DNA from 2 places in the Bacillus sp. 3255 genome. Region 1 is predicted to be linked to the other one. Evidence: riboswitches for the same ligand, from Rfam matches in the RefSeq annotation. Region 1 holds a riboswitch; the other holds the start of a gene.
The links. A riboswitch is a leader RNA that binds a small molecule or an ion and turns the genes downstream of it on or off. The one in region 1 is predicted to bind cyclic di-AMP.
Positions count from the first base shown of each region.

Region 1 (5,779 bases):
ATTTTCGGCGAAGCCCTGGCGCGCGGCGGCATTCGTGATGATATCGATTATTTGATGAGAGCCCCGCAGCCGAGAGAGCGTGCTTATGTCTATGTGTGTAAGGGAAATGCGCGGCAGATTCTTGAAATGAATACGAGGCTTGAGCGGAATACGTCCGAAGTCATGAGGGAGATCGGCAAAAGTAAAATTATTCTTAGTGTCACGATGGCCGATTTGGCGCAAATGCTGGCGAATCAATCCGGTTCAGCAGCGTTGCCGCTCCTCGAAATCCTCTCCCCGAAGTCGCCTAGCAATCCGGATCGATCGGAAAGCTTCGTGAATGCTTCCGCCGTGTTTAAGGACGATAAAATGGTCGGCAGCATCGATGACGTTACAACGCGCGGTCTATTATGGCTGCGGAATGAAATGAAAACCGCGGTCATCACCGTGACACCGGAAGGCGTGAGCGGGACTGTTTCTCTGCGGCTGCTCAAAAGCAAAACAAAGCTGGAGCCCCTCATCGAGAATGGCAAATGGCAAATGAACGTCTGGATTCATACGGAAGACGACGCCATACAGAACACGACGAAACTGGACTTGGTCACCAACCCCGCAGCCGTCAAAGCCGTAGAAGCCGCTATGAACCGAGATATTGAGAACCGCGTCGGACTTGCATTACGGAAATTGCAGCAGGAGATGAAGACGGACATTTTGGATTTCTCCGGAGAGTTTCACCGTGCTTATCCGAAGGAATGGCGGGAAAACAAAAAACGTTGGGATGACATTTTCCCGCAAGTCGAAGTCACCGTTCATTCCGACGCCAACATGCTGCGTCCAGGGTTATCAAGCGTAAGAAAGTTAGATGAAGGAGAGGAAACATCGAAATGACGCCTAAGGATATTCCGGCATTCATGCTCGTGAGCTTGCTCATTACGGTAATCCAATGGTTTTACCGGCTGAGACACGCACCTAAGAAAGAACGGGCGGCCTACCTCTCGATTCTAGCCTTGTGCTGGATTCTCGCTATATCACTGGTGATAAATCCCAGGTTGCCCGGCCCGAGTCAACTTGTCAACTACCTCTTTCACCCGCTAGGCCAACTTCTGGAACATTAAGGAGCTTATATGGACATGCGAATCAGCGGGAAACAACTATTCTGGATGATGATGACCATGCAAATCGGCATGACAGTCCTGCTGACCATTAACCCGTCTATACGAATGGCCAAGCAGGATGCGTGGATTTCAACGCTTTGCGCAACCGGCATCGGGGTCGGAATCGCTTATGTCTGCACCCGCGTGAGCCTGGTGTTCCCTGGGCAGACGCTTATGTCCTACGCCAAGAGCATATTTGGCCGTTATCTTGGGCAGGGGGTTGCTTGGCTGTATTTTATTTACTGGTACAGTGTGCTTGCGGTTATCCTACGGCAATATGCGGAGTTCATTGTCGCAACCATTTTGCCCAGAACGCCTATCCTCGTTCCCATCCTCGGCATGCTGCTCGTAGCCGTTTATGTAACTTACTCCGGCATAGAGGCGCTTGCCCGATGCTGCGAGATGCTGGGGCCCATTACGCTGCTAGGCATTGCGATCCCGGTCCTGCTGAGTATGAAAAACATTCATCTCGACAACATCCTCCCCATCTATGCCGACACCGGTGTGAAGGTAATTCTTCAAGGGGCGCTGCCGACCTCGACCTTCCTGGGCGACTGCATGATGCTGTTAATTCTGCTGGCCTTCGTGTCCAAACCGACGTCAGGCGTAAGACCCGCTCTGCTCGGCGTAGCGATAACGGGACTGGTTACGAGCATTTCAACGTTCCTGATCGTATCCGTTTTCGGTGAGCGTACCGCCTCCGGCCAGACGTATCCTTATTTCAATCTGGTACACTATATCAGCTATTACGATTTCTTTCAAAACCTGGACTCCTTCGTGGTTGCGATCTGGATTATGAGCGTGTTCACCAAAGTGTCCCTGTATTTCTTCATCTGCACCTACGGCACCGCCCTAGGCCTCGGCGTTCAAAAGTGGCGACGCCTGATGGGGGTAGTCGCTCCGGCCGCGGTCCTTATCGCCGTGATCCCGCGGGACTTCATCGAAAGCTCGGTCATCTTCCCGCAGAAAATTGCCATCCCGTTCTTTTTCCCGCTCTATTCGGTCAGCCTGCCATTGCTGATGTGGGGACTAGCCCATTGGCGGCAAAATCGGCATAAATAAAGCCCTTGGTTCTCTCGCCGGGAGAGTCCAAGGGCTGTTCGTTTCGATTAGTTTTGGATGAATTCCTGCACCCATACACCGTTGTAATAAGCGACGCCGATTTTATTGAAATTAGGGCTTAAAATGTTTTGGCGATGTCCTGTGCTGTTCATCCATGCGGTCATCACAGCTTCAGGCGTTTGCTGTCCTTTGGCAATATTCTCGCCTGCATAAGAATAACGAATGCCATAAGAGCTCATCATATCGAATGGGGAACCGTATGTCGGTGAAGTATGATCGAAGTAACCGTTATTGTACATATCCTTTGCTTTGTCCAGCGCCATGCCGGTCAGCACGGTGTCGCTCGTCAAAGCTCCAAGACCTGCTTTGGCCCGTTCCTTGTTCACTAGTGTGACAACCTGGCTGGCGAAAGCAGATTGTGCGGGCGCCGTCTCCGCTGGTGTTTGCGTTTGAGAGCCTCCTGCCTGAGCAGCTCCGGGAATGTTCAGCTTCATGCCGGACCAGATGACATTCGGATTCGCCACTTGCGGATTAGCCTGAATAAGCGATGTGAGGCTGACGCCATATTTCTTGGAAATAAGCCACATCGTATCGTTGTCCGCCACCGTATGCGTAGCCGTCGCGGCCATCGCCGCAGTTCCTCCCATCAGAACGCTCAGGGTCAATGCGCTTGTTACGATGAATTTGGTATAACGTTTCATGCTGCTATTCTCTCCTTCTTACGGCCTGCGAGGTTAGCTGTCGGATTCGGGTCAAAGAGGAATCACCCGGCCGCTGTTCTGCGGCTTCACCCCAAAGATTGGGTCCCCCGTGCTTCCGGAGAAGCTTCGGCCTTCTAGGTTTTAGATCCATAACGGATCTTTCCGATTGTAACACGCGGATATCGCGAAAACATGGCACAAAATTTTCCACCAGTAGATTGCAAACGCATTCAAACTCTATTGTCACGTTTTTGAACAAGTATTTTTTTTCAATACGCATGCATAAATAACCAAAACTTCCACAAACTACTCGTACACCAAATAAAGGAGTGAACCCCATGGCTAGCAACAGAAACAGCAATTCCTTAGTTGTCCAGCAAGCAAGAGCAGCTCTTGACCAAATGAAATACGAGGTCGCGCAAGAGCTCGGTATTCAGATTCCGCAAGACGGATATTACGGGTTCATGGCAACGCGCGATACCGGCGCGATCGGCGGACACATTACAAGAAGACTTGTGCAAATCGCCGAACAACAACTAAGCGGGGCGGCATTCAGACGCTAAACTCCGCCTAATAAACAAAAAGACTGTACCACCACTTCCTCCTTGGTGTTCCAGTCTTTTTTGTTTATGCCCTGACAAATTCCATGAAAACAGGAGATCGCAGCTTGCCGTTCTTGGTCCAGTTCCGTGTCTTGATTCTTGCCATGAGGAGAGGTTCCATGTAGACAAAATGTTGGTCTTCTTTCAAAACCAGACGCTGCCTGACTCCGTCAAACAGATTCTGCTGCAGAGGGGTAAGTCCTGTCTCAATGACGCCGGCCGGAAGCTTGGCGCCATTCGCCGAGTCGATCGATGCCAACAGGGCAAAATTGTGCTTGCGGTAACCGGAAATATAGACATCCGCATACGTCCAATTGATGACCTTCTGCCACTGTCTGGAGCGTTTGTTGCTCTCGTATTTGAAATGATCCTTCTTGGACTTCAGAACGATGCCTTCAAGCCCCCGCTCTCGGATTGTTTCGAAATAATCGACCGCTTTACCTTCATGAATCTTGATCTTACGATAATGGCCATTCTCGACAAACGCTTGATCGAGCAGTTCTTTGCGCTTAAGCAAAGGCAAGCCTGTAATGTCAATGCCCTTATGCCGCAAAATATCAAAGGCGACAAAAATAACGGGCGTTCGGTCCGTCGGAGACAAAAATCTCGCGGACATCGCCTCGAAATCAGGCCTGCCTTGATCATCCATCATGATCAATTCTCCGTCAAGAATCGTTCCTTCCGGCAGCGGACAGTCGAACAGTTCCGGAAATTTGTGCGTAACCGATTGACCGTCTTGCGTATATACATAGAGTTTATCCATATGAGAAACAATACATCTAAGGCCGTCTAATTTCACTTCAGCTATATGATGTTTACTGTTATAAGGTCTGTTATCTTTGGCGTCTTGCAGAAGCATAGGAGCAATGAACATGTGAGATCACCCTATGTAAGATGATACTGCATGGCCGTTCTCCTGCCTATAGGTACTTGAAGGAAACAAGCTTAGCTCAGGTTGGCGTAGGCAAAAAAACCGCCCAGCGGCAAAATCCAGATGAGGGGAATACAGTTCCAAAGAAGTGCGGCTCTGTATCTCCGGCGGGAGAACATGAGCCACCCGGCAATGAGCGCTGTCAGCACGCCCGCAGGGTACAATAAGATGGCTGCGAAGATGAGCCAGGTTGTGGCCTTGCTTGCCGCATCAGGGCTATCGAACATCATAACCGACATACCGGCAATAAACATCCATACCAGGATAAATAAAAGATAGAAAATTTGCGTTGCAATTAGTGTCCAGAGCGTTGGTTTGCGATTCACGGATCAGCCTCAATTCTATTATGTATGCTTCTATTAAATAGAACGAGCGGCCGATGTGTCAATGAGAAAAATCGTGGGCTATTTTGAAAAAAAGCTGTCCCCGGCTGATAGCCGGCAACAGCCTCTTGCATTTATTTCCCATTCTTCGCGTACTGCGCGCTGAACTCCTCAATCACTTTGTCTCCGCCGGCTTTTCTCCACTGCTCGATCGCCTGCTTCCAGCCCGCCTCATCGATTTTGCCTAGGATGTATTTCGTCCGGGCGTCGTCAATAATCGGCTTCAACTCGCTGCCTTTGGTCGTTTGCGTTTCGGAAACGAGCGGATTCGTCGGATTGTTCACCGCAATTGCTTCGTTTTCTTTGATCATTTTACCGTACTTCTCCATAAGCGGGGTCTCTTTGCCTGTCGTTTTGGCCGTATACTTGGCAATCTGGAGCTGCAAATAGCTGGAGCCGACCTCGGTATCCTGAAGCTTCTGATCGATAAATACCGGCTTGCCGTCCTCCATCTTGTAATGTTTCCCTTCAATTCCCCAGCCCAGTAAATCCAGCATCTTCTGATCGGACAGCTTATCGTAGAAGCCGAGAATTCGCTTCAGTTCCGCTTCTGTTTTCACGCTGGATTTGGGGAACATGAACACGCTGTTGTAACCTACCCCGCCAGGCAACCTTTCGCCTTTGGGCCCTTGGATCCGGGAGACGACGTCGATATCCGCGCCCGGGAACGATTTGGCAAGCGTGGCTTGGTAGCCCGCTCCATCAATCATATTTGAAATAACGGCGCCAGCTTTGCCTTGGTTGATATCATCTTTCTTCTGCTGATTGTTCAGAACAGGGAAATCCTGCTTGATCAGCTTCTCATCATACAGCTTCTTATAGAATTTCATCGCTTCGAAATATTCAGGTGTAAGGAAATCCGGACTTAACTTGCCGTCCTTCACTTCCCATGAGTTCGGTGCGCCCAAGATGGAAGCCACGACGCCGAAGCCGTCCATCGTTTTCTCCTCCGTCAAGCCTACTGTAT
Region 1 covers NZ_JAVDUS010000010.1:179,894-185,672, forward strand. Annotated here, with positions in the region: gene J2X61_RS16910 (Ger(x)C family spore germination protein) at 1-867, shown strand, start outside; gene J2X61_RS16915 (GerAB/ArcD/ProY family transporter) at 1,110-2,195, shown strand; gene J2X61_RS16920 (CAP domain-containing protein) at 2,243-2,896, opposite strand; cyclic di-AMP (ydaO/yuaA leader) riboswitch at 2,904-3,038, opposite strand; gene J2X61_RS16925 (alpha/beta-type small acid-soluble spore protein) at 3,235-3,459, shown strand; gene J2X61_RS16930 (ATP-dependent DNA ligase) at 3,524-4,372, opposite strand; gene J2X61_RS16935 (hypothetical protein) at 4,444-4,755, opposite strand; gene J2X61_RS16940 (extracellular solute-binding protein) at 4,887-5,779, opposite strand, start outside.

Region 2 (5,779 bases), on a different contig from region 1:
ACCAGCGGTCCCAGGGCATCGCCCGTCGACCGGTCCGTTCCTATGCAGACGAAGGAGAGCCTGCTTGTTTCAAGCTTCGACGCCGTCCCTACGGCTTTAAGGAATAAGGCGAGCTGGTCGCCATTCATCTTTTTCCAAAACTGCTCTTGGATTTGCTGCCTTTGTTCCACTTCATCATTACCTCCTCTACAAGCATTTCGTAAAATTTCCTCTACATCAAGGATGAATGATATAATGCGGTCAACTTCTATTCTTTCACAAGGAGGTCTATCGTGTCCACTGTCGGTGTTATCGGAATTATGGGCATTTTAACCTTATTCTATTGGCTCTATGTTACTTTGGACGTGCATAGGGGTCTTGAACTCCTGCGCACGCTGCCGCGGGCGGTCAGTATCCCGGACAAGCCTCCGCTTGTTTCCGTCATTATTGCCGCCAAGGAGGAGGAACGCACGATCAAGGAAACCGTTCAGCACCTCCTTTCGCAGCATTATCCGCGTCTTGAGATCATTGCGGTGAACGACCGCTCCCAGGATGCTACCGGCGTACGGCTGGAAGAGCTGCGCAAGTGGTCGGAGGGCAAGAACGAGATTCGCACTAAGCTCCAAATTATCCATATCACGCATCTGCCCGAAGGCTGGTTAGGCAAGAACCATGCCCTGTACCAAGGCTACCTGCAGGCCAGAGGCCAGTATTTGCTGTTTACCGATGCGGATATTTTGTTTGCGCCCGGCACGATTACCGACGCTGTCGCTTATATGAAAGAACACGATGTCCACCATCTCACACTGACCCCGCATATGATAGCCAGGGGCCGGCTGCTGAAGGGCTTCGTCCATTTCTTTCTGTTCTCTTTCTCCTTATTCGTCCGGCCTTGGCGGGCTAATCTCGATAACCCGCGGGAACCGGGTATCGGCATCGGCGCCTTCAATATGGTAAGCCGCAGCGCCTATGAAGCGGTTGGCACCCATCAAGCTATCGCGCTTAGACCCGATGACGACCTGCAATTAGGCATTTCGCTGAAGAAAGCCGGTTTCCGGCAAAGAGTGCTGTCCGCCAGACACCATCTTCAGGTGGAATGGTATCGCTCCTTGAGAGAGGCGGTTATCGGCTTGGAGAAAAACCTGTTCTCCGGCTTTCGCTACAGCTACTTCATCGCCCTGCTGGCCTGCCTCGGACAGCTCGTCTTCTTCATCTGGCCGTGGTTGGGCCTGCTCTTCTTGTGGGACTGGCGCGGAGCGGTTTATGCGGCCACCGTCATTTTGCAGATATGGATGTACCGTAAGTTAATGAGCCGTCTGATGAGCAGTAACGGGGAGGAAGCTTATCTGCTTCCGGTCAGTGCGTCGCTGCTGCTGTACACCATCGTTCGCTCCGTATGGCTGACTTGGCGGCAAGGCGGCATCTACTGGCGAGGAACCTTCTACGCCTTACGCGAATTGAAACGAAACGCCAAATAAGCGTTACTCTATGAGCAAAGCTTACGAATCAGTGCTTACCCGGCTTAGACGGTTTTGACGGCTTCTAATGAACGCGATTCATCCGAACGACCCGATAGTACAGAGGGCTGCCTATCTCGTGCTCCACTTCCAGATATCCTTCTACATGGACATAATCGCCCGTCATGTAGGTCGAGGCATCGGCGGAACTGGTGTGTGTCATAAAGAGGAGAGCGGCCTTCTCATTGCCTATTACAAAGCCTGTTTGTTCTTTGATCTGAAACTTATCCAGCACCGTCCCGTGATGGGATCTGGCGATATGGTGAAATTTCCAGGAACCTTCTTCTTTCGTTAGAAAATAAAGCACGCGATTCTTGAAGCTGTTGCTGAATTCCCGCGTAACCCCAATCATGCAAACCTTCTCGCCCAAGCGCAAATATTCATCGATCACGTAGGATTTCAGACGCAGCCGCTGCACATTTTTGTGTTGAATATAGGCTTCCATCTCTTCGATCGTTCTTTGATCCCGGGGATCCTGTCTCGTCGCATAAAATACTTCTCTAATAAACGTATCCGTTTGCAGGCTTCTGGCTCCCTTGAAATGGTTATACGTGCGGAAAAACTGTTGAATGACCCCCCGGATCTCCTCTGGAATGGCAGGCCCCTTATCCACGGTATACATGCTGTCGGTCTTATTCGAATGTCTTATTTTGTGAAACCAGCTTTTCCAGACACTTAGTTGCATGCGTGCGTGTTCACCCGCTCTCTCTGACTTCCAAACATTTCTTCATTATAGGCTAAAAATCATAAAATTTCGATAAAAATCGCATTTTTTTGCATAAAAAGAAACACCTGCTCCCGATGGCTTTCTTGCGAAAGACGCATGGGAAACAGGTGTTCGTGTCGTTCTTACCTTATAGAACTCTTTTCGCTCCGACGTACCTTGCTTTCCAGTACGAGCTGGATAAGCTGTCCACGGCCACGCCTCTGGAGCTAGTCGCTGAGATGAAGCGGCCATTGCCCAAGTAAATGCCTACGTGATTCACGGTTTTGGAAGCGAAAAACACCAAATCTCCGACCTTCAAATCGGTCACCTGGGTGCCTGCTTCACTGTGCATCTCCGCGGATGTACGCGGAAGCTCAATGCCTTTGGCTTGATATACAAACCTTACGAAACCGGAGCAATCGAATCCGTTCGGCGTCGTTCCTCCCCATACATAAGGCACACCCATATAAGCGTTAGCCGTTTGGATGATTTGCTCATTTACGGGTACGGCGGCAGGCGCGGCTTTCGGAGCCGCTTTCGGAGCCGGCGGCGGCGCTATCCAGGCCGGCTTGTGCGATTGTCCGTCCGTTTCTACAATCGCAATCTGGTTAGGTTCATTCCACTCAATCGGCGAACCGAACGTTTCGGTGATGAAACGCAGCGGAACGTAGGTGTTGCCTTCGTAAACGGTTGGAGCGCTTTCCATGCTGATCTTCTTACTGTTCACGATCGCCTGCTGCTGATCGGTAACCAGCATGATCGACTGCTGCTTATTGACCAGCGTGACTTCGATCTCATTGGCCAGCTTCTCCCAGCTTACCTGATAGCCCAGCTTCTCGGACAACACCCGGAGCGGCACTTGCATGATGCCTTGGGCATCGATGTAAGGCTGCACTTCCGGGAACTTCAGCAGCTCGTCATTGACCTGTACCTTGACAGTACGGTCGGACGGAGCGGCTTGCGAAGCCTCGGCGGCTGGAGCTGCAAACAGAGGAACAGCGGCGCAGAGCAGAGCGCATGAACAAATAAGACGTGATGAAAAAGATTTCAAAGCTTTGCCTCCTTGAAGCCTCCGAGGTTAGTTGACGGGTTCGGGAAGAGGTTTTCCCTAGTGCGCCATGGGCAGCGCTCATTCACCCCAAGTAAAGAAGTCCCCCGTACCGGAGCTTTTGCTGCTCCAGGATTCGGCATTTTTTGTCTATGTTAGACTAGCATAGTTTCCTAGAGAGGTACAACTTTTATGGTGAGGTAAGTTTTACCAATGAAAAGCACACCCAGAACAGCAAAAAGGAGTTAAGCAGAATCGCTTAACCCCTTGCCATTAGTTATAGCCGATCACCGATAATGCGCGGTTGCTGACTGCGCTCAGCTGCTCCAGCTCGGATGCGGATAGCTCGAGCGCTGCCGCGGCAACATTGTTACGGAGATGATGCTCATCCTGCGTGCCGATAATGGCGGAAGTCAGCGCCTCTTGATGAAGCAGCCATGCGATAGCGATTTGCGATACGGTTGCCTGCTTCGCATCGGCCAGCTCTTTCATCAGGGACAGAAGCTCCTTCTCCGCCTCCATGTGCTCGGGCAAGAATAACCGTCTTGTACTACGGAAATCATCCGCCTTGAGCGTTTTGCCTTGAAGATGGAAGGCACCGGTTAGAATCCCCTTCGCGATCGAGCTGTAGCTCATAATGCCGATGCTGTGTTCCTCGCAGAACGGTACAATTTCCGGTTCGATGGCTCTGTGCAGCAAGCTGTATTCCGGCTGGATCACATCGATCTGCGCATAGCTTACCGCTTCCTTCAGCTGCTCCAAGGAGAAATTGGACACTCCGATCGCGCGAATCAAGCCTTCTTCTTTCAGCTTAACGAATTCTGAGAGCGTGTCCTGTACCGGGATTTCAAAAGATGGCCAGTGAATGTAATAAATATCTATGTAGTCTGTTTTCAAGCGCGAGAGACTGTTCTCAGCGGATTTGCGCACATCTTGAGGACTCAAGTTGCTTCTGCTCACCTTAGTCGTGATGATACAATCCTTGCGTATATCGGCCAATGCGGCTCCGACGATTTCTTCCGAGTGTCCGTTCCCGTAGCCTTCAGCGGTATCGAACGTCGTAACTCCCTGCTCGAACGCTTGGCGGATGAGTGCTATGTTGTTCTGATCGTTCGTGAACTCCCATGGGCCGCCGCCCAATTCCCAGCATCCGAAGGTGATGGTTGAGATGTCAAATCCGGCATTTCCTAGCTTTTTCGCTTTCACGTTGCCGACCTCATTTCTTTGAAATAAATTTGCGGTATGAAAATATGTCTGCCTTTGCACACGTTAACATATTTAGTATAACGCTTATGGCCACCATTTGCCAAGAAACCTCATCATGGGTGGTTGAACCCCGGCGGCATTCACTTCGTTCTCCGCTGGAAACGAAAAAAGACCACCCGAAGGTGATCTTTCTCTTGTGAAGCGGGTGATGGGAATCGAACCCACGCTACCAGCTTGGAAGGCTGAAGTTCTACCATTGAACTACACCCGCGAATATTTATCGGGACGACACGATTTGAACATGCGACCCCCTGCTCCCAAAGCAGGTGCTCTACCAAGCTGAGCTACGTCCCGATAATGTGTGAAGCTTGATAGAAATGGCGCGCCCTGAGAGATTCGAACTCCCGACCTTTTGATTCGTAGTCAAATACTCTATCCAGCTGAGCTAAGGGCGCAAATAATGGAGCGGAAGACGGGGATCGAACCCGCGACCCTCGCCTTGGCAAGGCGATGCTCTACCGCTGAGCCACTTCCGCACGGTATGTCTTGCTTCTCGCCCGAGCAACTTTATCTCAGAGGCGACAAGGAATAATATATCAGGAATCGAAGACAAATGCAAATGTTTTTTATTCCCAACGCTTATTTAATAAAAATACCGCCAAAAGGTATCACCTCTTTGGCAATACGCCGCAGCAAACTATCGCTCCTCATATGCTCGTCCAACTTGCGGTCCGGCTTGCATGGCTGCAGCAAAACCCGTCCGTTCCCGGTCATTTCCCAGTGGTAGTTCATATGTTGACTCGCCAGCGTGTTGCCGTATACGCACAGACGAAGCTGCGCATTTCGCGGATATGCGACAAGACAGGTGGTGTCCACATATAAAGGCTGCTCCGGATCTAAAGCCATCTGGTACAGCGGCCCCGCCGTCAACAGTCCCAATGATCCCGGACCTTTGAACTGCATTTTCACCAGATCCTGCGTGATGAGCGTATGTTTCACATTTTGCAGGTGAGAGGAGAAGCTGACGCCTTCGGTATAGAACAACACATGCCGGAATTCGTATAACAAATCGTCTTCCGCCCCGATCGGCACGACAGACATGCTGTAGCCGTCAGGCAGCCCCAGCAGAAGCTGAGCGGGACCCTGCAGCCGCGATTGAATCAACCGTTTCTTCCGGTACATGCCAGGCAGCTTCATCAAGGAATCCTCGCGCTGCTCGGACCTCCCTTGGAACGCTGCGATCTGATTCGGATGCAGCACATGAACAACTTCCCCCTGATCCAAGCGCAAGGTGGCCATTCTGGCCTGCGAGTTTGCATGTTC
Region 2 covers NZ_JAVDUS010000026.1:3,120-8,898, reverse strand. Annotated here, with positions in the region: gene yyaC (spore protease YyaC) at 1-128, opposite strand, end outside; gene J2X61_RS31255 (glycosyltransferase family 2 protein) at 273-1,457, shown strand; gene J2X61_RS31250 (hypothetical protein) at 1,522-2,181, opposite strand; gene J2X61_RS31245 (C40 family peptidase) at 2,351-3,253, opposite strand; cyclic di-AMP (ydaO/yuaA leader) riboswitch at 3,255-3,402, opposite strand; gene J2X61_RS31240 (aldo/keto reductase) at 3,524-4,456, opposite strand; tRNA gene J2X61_RS31235 (tRNA-Gly) at 4,657-4,727, opposite strand; tRNA gene J2X61_RS31230 (tRNA-Pro) at 4,737-4,810, opposite strand; tRNA gene J2X61_RS31225 (tRNA-Arg) at 4,835-4,911, opposite strand; tRNA gene J2X61_RS31220 (tRNA-Gly) at 4,918-4,992, opposite strand; gene J2X61_RS31215 (AIM24 family protein) at 5,096-5,779, opposite strand, start outside.
Region 2: another riboswitch for cyclic di-AMP. It lies ahead of J2X61_RS31245 (C40 family peptidase); the one in region 1 lies ahead of J2X61_RS16920 (CAP domain-containing protein).